One region of the Aquella oligotrophica genome, then DNA from elsewhere that is predicted to be linked to it. Evidence: riboswitches for the same ligand, from Rfam matches in the RefSeq annotation. Region 1 holds a riboswitch; the other holds the start of a gene.
The links. Region 1 has a riboswitch for thiamine pyrophosphate ahead of thiE (thiamine phosphate synthase). Riboswitches for the same ligand answer to the same signal wherever they lie in the genome.

Region 2: it holds a riboswitch for thiamine pyrophosphate, as region 1 does, so the genes downstream of both, CUN60_RS05205 (ECF transporter S component) here and thiE (thiamine phosphate synthase) in region 1, are expected to answer to the same signal.

What each region holds. Positions count from the first base shown of each region.
Region 1 is NZ_CP024847.1:2,584,135-2,592,558, forward strand. It holds gene yjgA (ribosome biogenesis factor YjgA) at 1-62, opposite strand, end outside; gene CUN60_RS11795 (TenA family protein) at 270-932, opposite strand; gene thiD (bifunctional hydroxymethylpyrimidine kinase/phosphomethylpyrimidine kinase) at 932-1,759, opposite strand; gene thiM (hydroxyethylthiazole kinase) at 1,762-2,556, opposite strand; gene thiE (thiamine phosphate synthase) at 2,596-3,225, opposite strand; TPP riboswitch at 3,261-3,369, opposite strand; gene CUN60_RS11815 (hypothetical protein) at 3,408-4,001, opposite strand; gene CUN60_RS11820 (hypothetical protein) at 4,187-5,329, opposite strand; gene CUN60_RS11825 (hypothetical protein) at 5,457-7,277, opposite strand; gene CUN60_RS11830 (glycosyl hydrolase family 18 protein) at 7,534-8,424, opposite strand, start outside.
Region 2 is NZ_CP024847.1:1,128,854-1,137,277, forward strand. It holds gene CUN60_RS05190 (replication initiation protein) at 1-651, shown strand, start outside; gene CUN60_RS05195 (energy-coupling factor transporter transmembrane component T) at 722-1,408, opposite strand; gene CUN60_RS05200 (ATP-binding cassette domain-containing protein) at 1,396-2,757, opposite strand; gene CUN60_RS05205 (ECF transporter S component) at 2,744-3,310, opposite strand; TPP riboswitch at 3,361-3,463, opposite strand; gene CUN60_RS05210 (amino acid permease) at 3,871-5,247, shown strand; gene CUN60_RS12895 (hypothetical protein) at 5,391-5,558, shown strand; gene CUN60_RS05215 (family 20 glycosylhydrolase) at 5,582-7,666, shown strand; gene CUN60_RS05220 (MFS transporter) at 7,672-8,424, shown strand, end outside.

The DNA.
Region 1 (8,424 bases):
TTGGTTTTACTTAGCGGATCCAAAAGCTCTTCTTCATTTAGATTTGTATTTTTTTGATTCATATAGCTTATAAGTTATTTAACTTCAACCATTATATTACTATATTTTCACATTGAAAAATCCAATTAAATATATGAAAAATGAATAATTTCAAAAAATTACCACTATTAATTGGCAAATACGTAGATGAAAACTATAGCTATATGACTAGACAAATAAGTTGAATCCGCATAAACATATTGATTTTGATAGCAGTCAGCCCACTTCTACTAAAGCACGCCAAAGTAGTTGCGGTTATATGAATCATTCCAGAAGTGATACTCCCAAATAACGCAGTTGGTAAACGCATCGAGCATCTTTATCCGTGTACTTTCACTAGCAGCAACATATAATTCATCAGCAATCGTTATTGCCCGCCTAACCCCAGCTTCAAATTCACTACTCGCATAGTTATCTATCCAAAGCTGGTAGGGATTCCCTTCCGCTGAATATTTATGAATATGGCAACCTACTTGATGATAAACCCAAAAACAAGGTAAGACTGCTGCAACACCTACTTCAACTGCTTCACCTTTCGCTGTAGCGTTCAGATAACTGGTATAACCGATACAGGCGTTTGAGATTGATTTATCAATTGCCCTCACTTCGCTAAATTGCTTCCGAAAAGAACTATGTACCACTTCCTGTTCAGCAATAAAGGCACCTTTGGCAAAATCGATAAATTCAAGAATATGCTCGTTCAATTCAAGTCTGGAAGCTATTGTTGCTAGCGATTTGGCATATTCTTTCAGATAGATTGAGTCTTGTTCGATATAGTACATGAATTTATCTTTTCCTAATGTACCTTGCGATAACTCCTGATTAAACGGATGATTCAGAATCTTTGCATAATTATGCTCACTTTGTTGCCATGCCAACTGTGAAAATTTCATTATATTGCCACCTTCTCTGCTAGATTCTGCTTCCAGATCGCATGAAAATGGTTTACTGGTCCATGTCCTTTACCAATCGCCTCATACTGAAAGCTCAAAATTGCCTGAGTAATATATTCCTTGGCATTACTACAGCTAGTTACTAATGAATCTCCCCGTGCGAGCCCACTAGCAATTGCCGCCGATAATGTACAACCAGTACCATGTGTGTTTTTACTTTTGATCCTTCTAGATATAAACCACTGGTATTTATCTTCGGTAAATAATAAATCCTGGCACATACCTCCCTCCATGTGCCCACCTTTAAGAAAAACTGCCTCGACCCCAGTTTCAAGGATTTGTCTGGCAGCATCCAGCATTGCCTCTTGGGTATTAATTTTATGTCCAAATAAAACCTCCGCTTCATCAGTATTTGGCGTAACAACCGTTGCTAATGGCAGGATTTTTTCTTTCAAAGTGCTAACCGCTTCTGGAAGTAGTAGCATATCACCACTTTTGGCAACCATTACCGGATCTACAACTACTGGTATTCCTTTCGCATTTTGCTTTAGATACTGAGCTACTAGATTGACTATTTCACTATTAAATAACATTCCAATCTTTATAACATCCGGAGTAATATCAGAAAATATGCTATCTAGCTGCTCTTCAATTGCTGTTAAGGGAATTGAATAACAATTACTCACACCACAAGTATTCTGTATTGGTAATGCAGTTAATACACTCATTCCATAACAGCCCAATGCTGAAAAAGTCTTTAAATCAGCCTGTATCCCCGCACCACCGGAAGCATCAAATCCAGCAATAGTTAATGCTTTAGCTAACATGATTATTTAACCTTTCCTAATTTATCATTTATAAAATCCCAATCGGGCGCGAAAAGACTATCGATAAACTCAGTCCTAAATTTTGCTGGCTTATCAGCTCTACGCCGTGCATCCTCTGCAACTAAAGTATAAAATGCTATGGCTATATTTGTCGCGAGAAAATAATCCTTCTCGACCGCGGCAAAGGCAGCAATTACGGCACCAAGAGCACAGCCCATCCCGCTAACTTTAGTCATCAATTCAGTACCATAACTACTCTCACTGGCTTGATCAACTCCAATGATATAATCAGTTTCACCACTTATCGCGATAATAGATTTATACTTATTTGCAAGAGATTTAGCGCTTTCAATAGCATCTTGCGACTGACGACTAGATTCGACACCATGAGTAACTACATCATTCCGCACTAATGCCATAATTTCACTAGAGTTGCCGCGGATAATATTCGCATACTGACTCAGCTCAACTGCACTATTAGTACGAATCTGGCTAGCACCAGCACCAACCGGATCAAGAATGACAGGCTTATTCTTTGCATTGGCATCTTTAGTTGCATATTTAGCAATATTTATAAATTGATTATCAAGCGTCCCAATATTTATATTTATTGCACCGGAAATTGACACTAGTTCAGCAACCTCATCAATTGAAGAAGACATAATTGGCGCAGCACCTAAAGCCAATAAAACATTTGCCATAAAATCTTGTGTAACTGAGTTGGTCAGATTTAAAACAACTGGTTTGGTGTTGACTAACTTTTGATGTAATCTATAAATATCTGCATAATCTATCATCCAGATTCTCCTCTAAAATTACTTTTATAACTATTTAATTTATCTAGCTTGATTTATAAGGTTTTGAATATATAATTCCGGATTTTTAGCTTCGTGAATAGCACTGATTAGTGCAATACCAGCAACTCCAGTAGCATAGACCTGACTCACATTAGTAAGATTAATTCCACCAATTGCGATAACGGGATGTCTGGATTCTTGACAAAACTGTTTTAATCCGTCGATACCCCAGATAGTCCTGAGATTTTTTTTGGTATTAGTAGGAAAGATACTACTTGCTGCTACATAATTAAGATAATCAAGTTGATTAGCGCTCAAAAGCTCACTCATCGATTCAATCGATAAACCGATAATTTTATCTTGCCCGATTAATGCCCTAACTAATTCAGGATTAGCATCTGTCTGCCCGAGATGAATACCGTCTGCATCAAGTTCCAGCATTAGTTTGAAATCATCATTGACTATTAGAGAAGCATCATAGTTTGAGAGAACGGCTTTTAATTCCCGCCCAAAAGATAGTAGATCAGGATAAGCCCAGTTTTTCTGACGTAACTGGAGATGAGTTATACCACTTTTGGCACAAATTTCGATAAATTTAAGATACTTATCATCAGGAAAAACCTGACAATTAGTCAATAGATGAATTTGAATTGTATTATGAGCACTCATTTTGCACTTTTCTTACAAAATAAGCGTAAAAAGGATAATATTGTGAATTAGCCTCCCTACGCTGGTATTAGCCAGAATCAGGTTCAAAGGGTTAAGGAATTATCCTCTCTCAGCAACTAGATTGTTGCACCCCCGCTAGAATTTGCAGGATTATAACATAAAAAAAGCAACCATAAAGATGTTTACCATGGTAGGCGTGTTGCTGAAGCTATAAGAGACTGGTTAACGTTTACTGTGGCAGTATAATAATGATTACTACTATTTTCAATGAAAGCCATAGAAGTTGTAACTAGTGGGTTACTGGTTTCTAGCATCATCCCTCGGACGCAATCGCCAGAACTGTGTAGTTCACTCCAATTAGTATTATTTGCATAGCTGGCATTATAGCTTAAATTATAATGTTTATAAGCATCACTCGGTGGTAGATGATCTGAACCTGTTTCATAGCCCCATAGCCCAAAACCGAGAAGTAACTGCGTTGTCTCTGAAGGAAGTAAATAAATAAGCATGCTACTTTTTTCTTCTACCACTTGTGGTGTAACTCTCACATGAAAACTGGAATTAGCTTTAATAACTTGCTGATTTAAAAATTGCACCTCATCTCCACAATCCTTACTGTCCTTCTGCCCTTCAAGCTGACAATCAAAGTGGTAACTATCTGTTACAGATATAGTGTAAGCCGCAGAAGTATTATTATTAATAGTCAGATAAATATCTGGAGTAGCGAAAACATGTGTAATACCAAATATACCTAACAGCAGCAAAATCTTTTTCATGACTCATCACCTTTAAAATAAATTTATTAATAAGCTTATTTTACACTTAGATACACTATTAAAAAACCGTCCAAAATGGACGGGAACAACGCAAAGGGTAGTTTTTAGATAGAAGATTTACTACCCCTGATTTTTACAATTACAAATTTGGATATAACCTAATCACCCTAATACAACAAAATTAATTATTGAAGTGATACTAGTGTAGATACTGCAATTCCAATTGGAATATATGGTGTTGAATAACCATAAAGCCCATCTGCCATACTCAAATTACACTGAACTAGTGGACTATTTCCAGATCCTTCGGCACACAGCGCAACACTAGTACCTAACTGAGCCCCATTATACCCCCAGTTAAGTGGAAAAACTGTTTGCTGATAACTACCTATCCCTACCGGACCAGCAAATACATTTTCCCCAGAGCTGGTTTGTCCTTGCTGCGGCTGGCAATTTGCCAATAAGCCACTTTCAGTTAGTTGACAAGCTACCATATTGGCATTATTTTGTTGACCAGGATCAGTTATGTAAGCATAGCCATTAGTAATGGTCATCATCCTTGGATCAACTAAACTGCCTGTTCCATTACTGTTGGGGGCATTACTTACTCTTAGACTATCTGGAATAAGGCTGCCATCCGCATTTAAACCAATAACATTAACTACATCAGTCGCACCGGATACTCCGTATAACATCTGATTTGCCGCAATTAGACTAAAGTCTGTATTACTAGCCGAATAAACCGAGCTATAAAGCATACAACTGTCTGCACTTAACTCACCTTTAGCACCGATCTGACATGCCATAATTGATGCTTTACTCTGTTCTCCCAATCCAAATGTTGGAAAATACAAAGTATTATTAGATACGGCAGGTTGGAAAGCTCTTAGTGCTTGGGGATTAAGTTCACTAGTAGTATATACGTTACATTGATCAAATTGACCATTAGACTCTATCGCGCAGCTAACTATCTGTGAAGCAGCTAAAGGGTTACTTCCTTTATCCAAACTGATAAATGCATAATTATTATTAATTACTATCCCTACTGGCGACCCCCCATTTAAAAGCGGGTTATATCCATAATCAGTTCCAGTAGCAACAGTAGTATTGGCTGTAGTCGGACGCATAACTGAACATATACCAAAATTGTTTTGAGCTTGAATAAATGGACATACCGAAATATCTCCAGAGCCCTGATTTAAAATAAAAGCTGTCGGATTAGTTACTGGTGCTGTGCTTCCACCAGAAGATCCACCACTATTGCAACCTGCAATAATTAGTGGAAAAGCACATAAACTTAAAATTATGACATTACGTTTTACTAACATCTGATTTCCTTTAAAATTAAACTAAATTTGCTAAATTAGCTATCTACTAGAGCTCAATTGAAAAATAAACCCAACACGAGCCTTTTGACTGATTCAGTCCTATTCCTCCTTCACCAATTTGCAAACTTTAATGAAATAACACTAACTGATTCCAATGATTAACTCCTGGATCAAATACCTTAATTTCTCCATAATTCGTCCCAGCAAGAATATATGGAACTCCATTTCCTTTAGGTGTTAGATCTTCATTTAACGGCCAATAAACTCTCATTGAAGTAACTGCATTATCAGTTCCCCAATCTCCATTATCACTTGTAACACCAAAGTTTGTCCAAGTATGACTGTCATAATAATAAACTTCCGCCGCATTTTTATTACTATTATTAGTAGCAATCACAACTTGCGGATCACCTGATGATGGCCAATATGCTTGAAGATCTAAAATAGTATTACCTTCAATAGCTTTGCCATTTGCAACATGCTCAATATTACCCTTGTTATCGTCTCTTACTAGGTTAAACCAGCTATTACGACTAGGATCATAATACTTAACCTCAGCATAGTTTGTACCAACTAAAATTCGTGGAATACAATTTTGCCCACACCAAGCAACTTGCATAGCAGTAACAGCATTATCAACGCCCCAATCTCCTTGATGAGTCTTAATCCCAAAATTGTTCCACACCTGACCATTGTAGTAATAGACTTCAGCCCCATTTGCACCACTATTATTTGTACCTAGCATTATCTGTGGATCACCACTTATATTCCAATCAACAGACATTACACCTATAGCATCACCCTCAATAGCTCTACCATTGACAACATTTTCAATATTACCTTTATCATCGTCCCTTACCAGATTAAACCAGTTGTTACGGCTAGGATCATAGTACTTCACTTCACCAAAGTTAGTAGCTGCTACAATATAAGGTGCAGAGCTATCTGGAGTCTCATAACCATAACGATCCCATGAAACATTTAATTGAGTAACGCTATTTCCTTTACCCCAGTCACCGTGTCCAGTTGTAATCCCAAAATTTGTCCACGAATGACCATTATAATAATAAACTTCCGCACCATTCTCACCATTGTTATCACTACCCAAAACTATTTTTGGATCATCACCATTACTTGGCCATAATACTGACATAGCAGTAACTGTATTAGTTAGTTCATTATTTGAATTAACATAGTTAATGTCTCCTTTATGGGCTTGATCCATTAGATCACTCCACTGATTTTTAGCAGGATCATAGTACCTAACTTTTCCATACTTGGTAACAATAACCATATACGGTGTAATTCCTGCTACGCTTAAGCCATTTGCATTTGCATATTTAATCGTTCTATCCCAAGAAACTGAAGTCTGAACAATCTCATCATAAACTTTTGTGTCTGATATATCATTCCATAAATTACCATTAAAATCATGAACTACTGAAGAGTTACCAAATTTTCCAGCTCCATCAACGTTAAATCCTCCAGTTGATAATATCAAGGGACATTTAACACCCTCAAGCTGTGGACCAATCCCCAAATAGTTTATATGTTGGTAGCCATCATGTCTTGTAACCATATTAGCAATCGCATGATAAATACCATCAGTAAAAGCAGTTACGAGTCCACCAAGATTGGCGAACATAATGGAACCAATCCCCTCCATTACAAATTGTGCCACCTCTGAAATAAACACATTCTCAAGTGAACCTCGCACTAATAGTCCATATATAGGGACTGAATAAATACCAGTAGATGCACCGTAAACTATTTCATACTGTTGTGCATCTGGAAGGGTATCGCTTTTTAACGATTGCTTTTTATTAAGATTTTGATTAATTGCTATACTAGGAGATTGAACACTGCTTATAGAGTTTGATTGCCCACTGTTACATCCCAATAAAATGGAAGATACTAAAAGGGAGCTGATTAATGTTTTAATTTTCATAGACACTTTCCTTAAAAATATGTACTTCTTAGCTAAAATTATTTGGTTCAATAGCATATTCTAGATTAAATTACCAAGTTTAAGAACCGTCCAAATTGGACGGTTCACAAAACTCTTTTACAAAAATAGCTAGAAGATAAAGGTAGTAGATCTGGAAAATTTTCTATTTTGCTATTTCCCAGATATTATGAAAGTTATAATTAATCTTACCTAGAAAAAGCAACCATAAAAATGGTTGCTTTACTAAGAATTAGATTTATTTCACTAAAGTCCAAGCCATAGACCACGCAGAACCCGTTCCAGGGGCATATGCAAAGGCAGCACCATTACACCAACCACTAAAAGGCCAAGGTTTACATTGATAAACTTTACCATCACTACCAATTACCCTTGTTCCTGCGGCATATGAACCAATACCACTTGGATATTTAGCATATCCTGGCGTTGGCGTAGGCGTAGGCGTAGGCGTTGGCGTAGGCGTTGGCGTTGGCGTTGGCGTAGGCGTTGGCGTTGGCGTAGGCGTTGGCGTAGGCGTAGGCGTTGGCGTAGGCGTAGGCGTAGGCGTAGGCGTAGGCGTAGGCGTAGGCGTAGGCGTAGGCGTTGGCGTAGGCGTTGGCGTAGGCGTTGGCGTAGGCGTAGGCGTAGGCGTAGGCGTAGGCGTTGGCGTAGGCGTTGGCGTAGGCGTTGGCGTAGGCGTAGGCGTTGGCGTAGGCGTAGGCGTAGGCGTTGGCGTTGGCGTAGGCGTAGGCGTAGGCGTTGGCGTGCAATTACCAATTACTTTCCATACTTTTCCTGAGCCAGCGGCTCCGCTGTTACTAGCAGGATTTTCTCCCTGAGTCCACCACTGCGCCTCATAAATCACTCCATTATGAGATACTCGTGTTCCACCAGTATATGTAGCTGTGCTACTCCAAGCTATAGTGGTACAAGTATTTCCACCACCTCCACCAGTTCCACTTCCCTGAGTATTAGTCCCAAGTTTACCTACAGCTGCCATATATAATGACAAACTAGCATCAGCCGATTTATAGGCATCATTGTGAATATCCCAGAACCAAACACCGCCCAATTTATATGGTGTAACCAGTTTATCAATTTTCTGGGTAACTGTCTTAGGAGTATCATAGCTAAATACAGAATAACCATT
Region 2 (8,424 bases), 1.4 Mb from region 1:
CTCCCCACTCCAGCACATATAACTTTGATGGCATTCATCATGAAGCATGTCAAAGTGAATGATAATAATTTATTTATCAATCAACAAAATAAGATGATAAATAGCAATCTCGGGATTTTGAAGCGCTTTATTCCTGGGGTTTCTCATAATGAGTTGCTTGATTTGCTTGAAGATTTTTGTAATCGTACCCTAACTACCAAACAATTGGCTAAAGATGGTGAGATTGATAATCTTGAAAGCACAACTTTTATTTCTGCTTATACCTACAATCGTAATACTAGGCAAGTTGCAATTGAACTTAGTTATCGGCTAATTCCATTTATCCTCTACATTAAGCAACAATACATTGGTGAACGTTGGAAATATTCAGCCAGTTTTACTTCTAGTTATTCAACATTAATTTACGACATTATCCTTACCAGCCTTGATAAAAATACCTCTGGAATTAGATTTAACCTTGAACAAATCAAGGAAATGCTGGGGATAGAACCAAAGACTTATCAAATATATAGTAATTTTAAGCGGAAGGTTCTTAATGTCGCTATTAGTGAGATAAATTTACGCTCTGACATGATTATTGAGTTAATTGAGCATAAGGAAAATCGTAAAGTTACTGATATTGAATTTGTGTTTAAACGAAGCAATGGATGAGGATACGTGCCAATAGCTTTTCAGAAAGGAATAACATCCCGAGTAATGTAAGTAGGGCTAATGATCTGATCTATGTTAAATAAATCAAAAATCTATATGCAACTAAAAATATTAAATTTAATCCCAGAATGAGATAATCTAAGAACTTGAATTTATTGGTTTCATGACTATACGTACGCTTTTTATTTAATCCGCGATTAAACATGCTAATACTAACATTTTGGGCGTAGCGAGCACTTGCCACTAGTAGTGGGAGGATAATTTTTGGCGAATAGAAGCTTCGTTGGTAACGCATTTGATATGCGATCTGAATGCGTCTAAACTCATCGGCAAAATGACTAAATGCATTTAGGGTAGAGAGTAAGCCAAAGCCAATGGCTACAGGTAATATTTTTCTTTGCATTAATTCAAGCATGATTTTTTCTTTAGGCATGTGGATCATAAATGCAAAGGAAATCATGGTAATAGTAAAAAGTCGGATACACAGATTAAGCGCATTCATATGACTTATTTCTGCATCATTGTTAGCTGTAAATAGATGTCCAGTTAGATAACTTGCTCCGATCGCTGGGCTTAGACATAAGCAAAATAGGAGTAGTTTTTTCCAGTGAATTTCTCTAGTTAATAATAGTAAGTTACCCACTGCGATTAAGAGGCAAAATAAATATTCCTGATAAGTCGAATAAAGTGCTGTTGCAAGCAACAATATAATGGGGATGATAAGGTAATTTAGCTGATTAAATTTTAAATTATGCATGGCTCTAGGCTTTTATTAACTAACTGATATGTTTTTTTAGTGATACTTCTTAGAAAATCTGGATCATGGCTAATAATTAATAAGCTAGTTCCCTCGTTTGCAATTTTCACCAGTATATTTCCAAGGATTTGCTTATTCTTCAGATCTTGTCCGAAGGTTGGTTCATCAAGTAACAATAGTTGTGGCTTTTTATTTAATATAATACCCAGTGAAAGTCTGCGCTTTTGTCCTTCGGATAAGCAAAATGGATTATTTTTTAGGTGCTTATCTAAACCTAGCTCTGTTGCTAGTTCAAGATTTCCATTTAACTCCATTTCAACCGCATTATGGATAAAATGTGATTCTGGATTTTGCCATAATAGGCTAATATCGTTCCATAATTGTTTTTTAGCGATTTTTCCAACTGGCTGACTATTATATATAATTTGATTTTTGCTAGGAATAATCCCACAAATAAGCTTAAATAATGTGGATTTACCTGCACCATTTTTACCAATTATGCCGATAATTTCACCCTTGCCAATATCCAGATTTATCTTTTCCAGTAATATTTCAGAATTATCATAGTTGAAATTAAGATTGTCTATCTTTAATAATGTTTTATGCTCTAGATTAAATGGCAGTGGATTTATCACAGGGAGACTCTGATTCCAATCTTCATCATTCAATTTCTCTTCATGAATATTTCCATTTATATCGATGTTGATTACTCGGTTTACCAAGGGCTGAAAATAGTGATAGTTATGTTCGATGATTACTACAACTTTATCCGCTATATGTTCTTTTATCAAATTAACCAGTTTATAAGCTGAATCTGGATCGAGAAATGCGGTTGGCTCGTCAAGGAGTAATACTTCTGGTTCAAGAAGTAGGATAGCTAAAAGATTAATGATCTGTTTTTGTCCACCAGATAGGCTTTTAACACTTCTCTCTAGTAAGTGAGAAACCGCAAATTTCTGGCTAATATCAGTTACTAGCTGAATTATTTTCTCGCGTGGGGTAGATAGATTTTCAAGCCCAAAGGCAAGTTCATCAAAAACTGTATGGCAAATTAACTGGCTATCCGGGTTTTGTTGGAGATAGCCAATTTTTAATGATTCTTCTGCTGAGATAGCCCTTATGCTTTTATTATGGAATAGGATCTCGCCAGTGATTTTTCCATGAATCAAATGCGGGATCAGACCTTTGAGTGCCATTAGAAGTGTTGATTTTCCACTTCCTGACGCGCCTTTGAGTAAAATGCATTCACCATGATGGATCGCTAACTCACCATTTATTTCAATCTTCTGTTTGCTAAATGGATATTGAAACGAGAAATCTTTCAAATAGAAAACGTTAGTCTTGGTCATGGCTAATGCGATATTGATTAAGAACTCCTGCTTTAGCTAGCTGATTGGCAAGATATCTTGATAGTAAGCCACCGATTATTGCCGCAGAAATAATATTACACCCTAGGTTTAATAGATTATATTTTAAACTTAGTTCACCATAGCCAAACCAGTAGTAAGTAACTAGATAGCCACCGATTGCAGAGACTACACCACCTAGAGCACAAATCGATTTACTGGATACTTTATAGCGGCAAATAAGAAATAATATTTCTACGGGTAGTCCTTGACAAGCCCCCGAAATAACAGCTGAAATACCCCATTGTGAAATTAATCCTTCTACTGTTGCGGCGATAGTTTCGCCAAGTAGCGCACTTCCCGGTTTACGAATTATATAGCCAAAAAAGATTCCCCCCATATGCCAAAACCCCTCCAGTAAGCCGCTGATTCCTAGTGGTTTCAGTACTGGCGAGATGATATTGTAGGCAAATGAGTAAGCCCACCAAGCAATCCCAAGGCTACTTGCTAGAATACAAATAAAAATAGTTTCGGATAAAGTGAGACGATTTGACATTATGAAGTCCTTATAAGCGTTAAACATCTTATAAGGGAAAGGTGCTATTTTTAGGTTGAAGCAACACTCTCCCTTGCGCAGGTACTAACCTGATCAGGTTTAAAGGGTATTTCTCAGCTAACATTATTAATGCCAGCACCCCGGTGATAAGCATATTTTAACATGGATTTATATCTGTGAGTGGCGGGAAAGTTGCTGAGGGAGCCAAAGTTTTTTATTTAGTGAGCAGGTGCACAAGAAAAAATATCATTTAAACAATTATCGAAAAAAACAGATATGCTACAATTGACGTATCTCTAATTTTGGATTTACTATGCAGCAATTAACTTTGTCGCGTAATTATGGGGCTTTAAAAGCAGTGTTTTTTTCTCAGGTATGGAATACTTGAGTTTATCTAGGGGTTTTTATTATGATTGATACGTGTCCTACTACTCTATTTTTAAATTCTTACTTCTACGATTCCGTGGTTTTTTGTTCCAGATAATTGTTTTTATATTTAATATTGTTGTATTTATGCAAATAATTGTATTGTAATTTATTATTCATTCAGGAATTTTATCATGGCTCATTTAGAAAAAAGATTAGAAGCGCGCCATATTAATATGATTGCGATCGGTGGATCAATTGGTACCGGTATTTTTTTAACAAGTGGTAATTCAATTAACACTGCCGGACCTGGTGGAGCATTACTTGCTTATGCTCTGATATCTGTTATTGTTTATTTTCTTATGACTAGTCTTGGCGAAATGAGTACTTATAAGCCAAGTTCAGGGTCTTTTTGTGAATATTCTGCTACTTATGTCAGCCCATCATTTGGTTTTGCCATGAGTGTTAATTATTGGTTTAACTGGGCAATTACCATTGCTGCAGAAATTTCAGCCGCAACTACGGTGATCAGTTTTTGGTTTCCGCATATGAATCCAAATATTTTCCTATTCGGGCTATACTTTTTGATATTTTTTGCTAATATATTCTCAGTCAAGGTTTATGGTGAGACAGAGTATTGGTTGTCATTTATCAAAGTTGCGGTAATTATTGTATTTATTTTACTTGGCTTTTTGACAGTTTTTCAGCAACCAAATCTCGGCACTCATAATTGGCATGTTGGTGATGCCCCATTTCATAAGGGGTGGCTTGGGTTTGTCTCAGTCTTTCTATTTGCTGGGTTTTCTTTTCAAGGAACTGAATTGGTTGGGGTTGCGTCAGGTGAAACCAAAGAGCCGGAAAGAGCTATACCACGAGCAATCAAGATGGTGTTTTGGCGGTTAACTTTATTCTATATCTTGTCAATTGGCGTGATAACGCTGTTATTGCCATATAATGATCCAATGCTTGCCGATACCAGTGGTAGTTTAAAAGCTAGTCCATATACCCTGATTTTTAGTAAATTCCTAGGAAGTGGGGCGGCAGATATCATGAATCTTGTAATTTTATTAGCAATTGTTTCAGCTGCGAATGCTAGTATGTATTCTGCTAGCCGGATTTTATGGTATATGGGACAGCGTGGAGAAGTACCATCTTTGTTTAAAAGTGTGAATAGTCGTGGCGTACCAATGCCAGCACTTATTGCTACGGCTTTAGTTGGGGCATTAGTATTTGTTTCTTCTTTTGTCGGTAATGGGGTTTTCTTTAACTATATCGTCCAAGTTTCTTCTCTTTGTGGGTTTATTGCTTGGTTTGGTATCGCATTGAGCCATTATATGTTCAGAAGGAAGTATTTGCCTGCATTAGGTGGGGTATCGATTCTTAAATTTAAGGCTAAGTTTTATCCCTTTGCTCAGGTAGTGTCAATGCTTGTGATTGCGTATGTGGTAATTGCCCAGTATCAGACCTTGCCCGATAACTCAAAAGTTTTAGATTTTATTATGACCTATGCGTCTTTATTATTCTTTCTTTTATTATATTTTGGGCATAAATTATTTGCGAAAAAGGAATAGAAATTGACAGCTAGGGATTATTAAATGATTCATTAGCAGGACTTTAAGATAAAATAATGGCAAAGAAATTTCTTTGCCATTATTTATTATCAGAATATGGTTAATGATGTCTGTTGGTTACGTGAGTTGTAGGGAGAGTAAAAATGCGTTTGTACCGAGTGTTTACACTGTGTGGAGCTATAATTTTTTGCTCTGGAGGAGTATATGCGGAAACAATTAGTTTCCCTGCAACTATAACTAAAGTAGCAATTACCCCGAGTCCGGTAACAGCTTTAGTAGCAAATTTGATTTACAGGCAGCAAAAAATATAACAGACTGGAAGCTTGGCTTTTTTATGCTACAGGTTTTGAGCAAGCCAGGATATCAGATACAAATGCAGATTTGTGATGTGAGCTCATTACAGTGTGGCAATTTGCAGTTGGATCGTAATCCTGTTCCGAATTCACTTAAAGGGGTTGAATCTCAAGACTTTACAAGTGGGCATATTACTATTTTGAAGCCTGCTAGTAAGTTTGAATTAAATAAAGGTCATAATTACCAGGTTCGTATTCAAGGGTTAAAAAGTATTCCCAAAAATATTTCGATGATGCCACAGAGTTTTTTCTTGTTAGAGCAGTCTCGTGTTACACCCTTAGTGGTAAAAGAATATGATACTAGATTTTATAATGAATCTACAGTAGTTAATGTTGAAACTAATATAATCAAAGAACGCTGGCATGGGAATATTGCGCCTATCTCACCTTTAGTACCATTACCGCAACAGGTTATGTATGGTAAAGGCTTTCTAAATTTAGAGTCACAGATTAAAGTTAGTAATAGCTTTGGTAATTCGGCGGGTGCATATTATGTATTGCGCCAGATACAGAATTCTCTTGAGCATGGTGAGGGTATTGCCAATTCAGATAATGCAAAATCAAGTCTAAATATCTTTAATTGTAATGCGCATCCTGTGGAGTGTGAGAAGTTGAATGATAATCCTGAGGGATATCGTTTGGAGATTAAACCTCAAGGTATTAATTTATACGCGATTGATACTCCTGGTTTATTTTATGGTTATCAAAGTTTGTTGCAGTTATTTCATTTTTATGGTAAAAGCTTGCCATTTCAAGAAATTATTGATTATCCAGAATATAAATACCGCGGATTGATGCTTGATGTTGCCAGACACTATTTTACAACTGCACAGATAAAACAGATAATTGATGTTATGGCAATGCATAAACTAAATACGCTACATTTGCATTTAGCTGATGATGAGGCATGGCGCATTGCATTAAGCAAATATCCAGAATTAACCAGACAATCTGGCATAAGATATCAAGGCTACAAAATAGGACCATCTAATCTTATTGATGGCAATTTTGATATTACTAATACGCAAAAACTACAATATGAAAATGCAGCAACTCAGTATCAGGGAATTTATACTACGCAGGCAATTCTTGATTTAATTAGTTATGCTAATTTACAAGGAGTTAAAATCATTCCTGAAATTGAAATGCCAAGTCATGCCAGAAGCCTTAAAAAAGCATTACCCAAGTTATATGATTTTTCAAAACCAGTTTCATATTTAACCGGGGGATATAATGATAATGTTCTACCTGTATATAAGTATGGGGCAGATGAATCCTTTACCAGTACCATTAATGGTATTACTACTGATGTCGCAAATTTGTTTAGTGGGCAGTTTGTTGCTAATAATATCAGTCATGAGATAAGTCTTTCTGGCGATGAAGTTCCACTGGGTGCATATCCTGAGTCTGCGTCTGTGGCTACTGTCAGTCAGGAATTTTTTATGAAGTTATCTGCAAATCTTGATGATTATAAGATTTCAGGCTGGCAACAGATGGTACAGAATGATGATGGTACGATTGGTGAAAATGTTATTAAGCCTGATCATGTCGGACATATTTGGGCATGGATTCCTGTTGAAAATAGGAATGGGGTGTCTGGGATGGAGATGGCAAAACAGCTTCTTGAGCAAGAATATCCGGTAGTTGCTGACTTTGCTGATTATGCCTATCTAGATATTCGCTATAGTCAAAAATTTATGGAACCTGGTTTATACTGGTCGACTCCATACGTTGATACTTGGAAGACATTTATGTTGGGGCGGCAGGTAGCACCATTAAAAGCTGAGTACAAAACTTTTACTGGTGTTGAGGGAGCATTATGGACTGAATTGGTGCCGGGGCAAGAGCACCTATGGTATATGTTATTGCCAAAACTATCTGGAATTGCTGAAGCTGGATGGTCAAATCCGCAAACTGATAATTGGGAAGAATTTAGTCAGCGACTTGGTTGTGGAAATAAAGGATTTCTCAATTATATAGCAACTAATGCAAAGGTTAATTATCGCGGTTATCCTTCCGGGATAGCTTTAGAATTACCAGCAACTGCTTGTGTAAAAGGTAAATAACTTTTATGGCGTTAAAGTTTCGTGACTATACATCTACTCAAGTAATTGGCTTGGTGGTAGTTGCATCATTACTGTTGATGGAGAATATAGATGCGCATATCTTGAATGTCGCAATTCCCCAGATGGTGCAGGTATTTAATACGAATGTGTTTGCGCTAAAGCTTGCGGTTACGAGTTATCTTATCGGATTATCGGTATTTATTCCTATTAGTGGTTGGATTTCAGATCGCTATGGAACCAAAAACATTTTGATTTTCTCTAATTGTCTATTTACCTTGATGTCAATAGCTTGCGGCTTAACCTCTTCACTCAAGTGGCTGATTGTTTTCCGGTTATTACAGGGGATAGCTGGAGCTTTTATGGTTCCTGTAGCAAGACTATTGATGCTAAAGATCTTTAGTAAAGAAGAGATGGTAAAAGCCTACACTATAATGGGAATGCCAGTAGTTTTGGGACCAATATTGGCGCCAGTAATTGGTGGTTATCTGGTAACCTATTTTAATTGGCGGTTTATATTTTGGGTAAATATTCCACTTGGGCTAATGGCTTTTTATGCTACCATTAAATATATCAATAATTATCGCGAAAAACAGCAGAAATTTAATTTGTATGCCTACATTTTTCTTGCTCTTTTTATTGCCTGTGGTTCATTTTGGCTGGATCTATTTCTGATGCCAGAAGTTGCTGGTGCTTTTAAATGGAAACTTTTAGCGATTGCTTTATTCTCTGGTGTCATCTATTTCTTGATTGAACGTAGC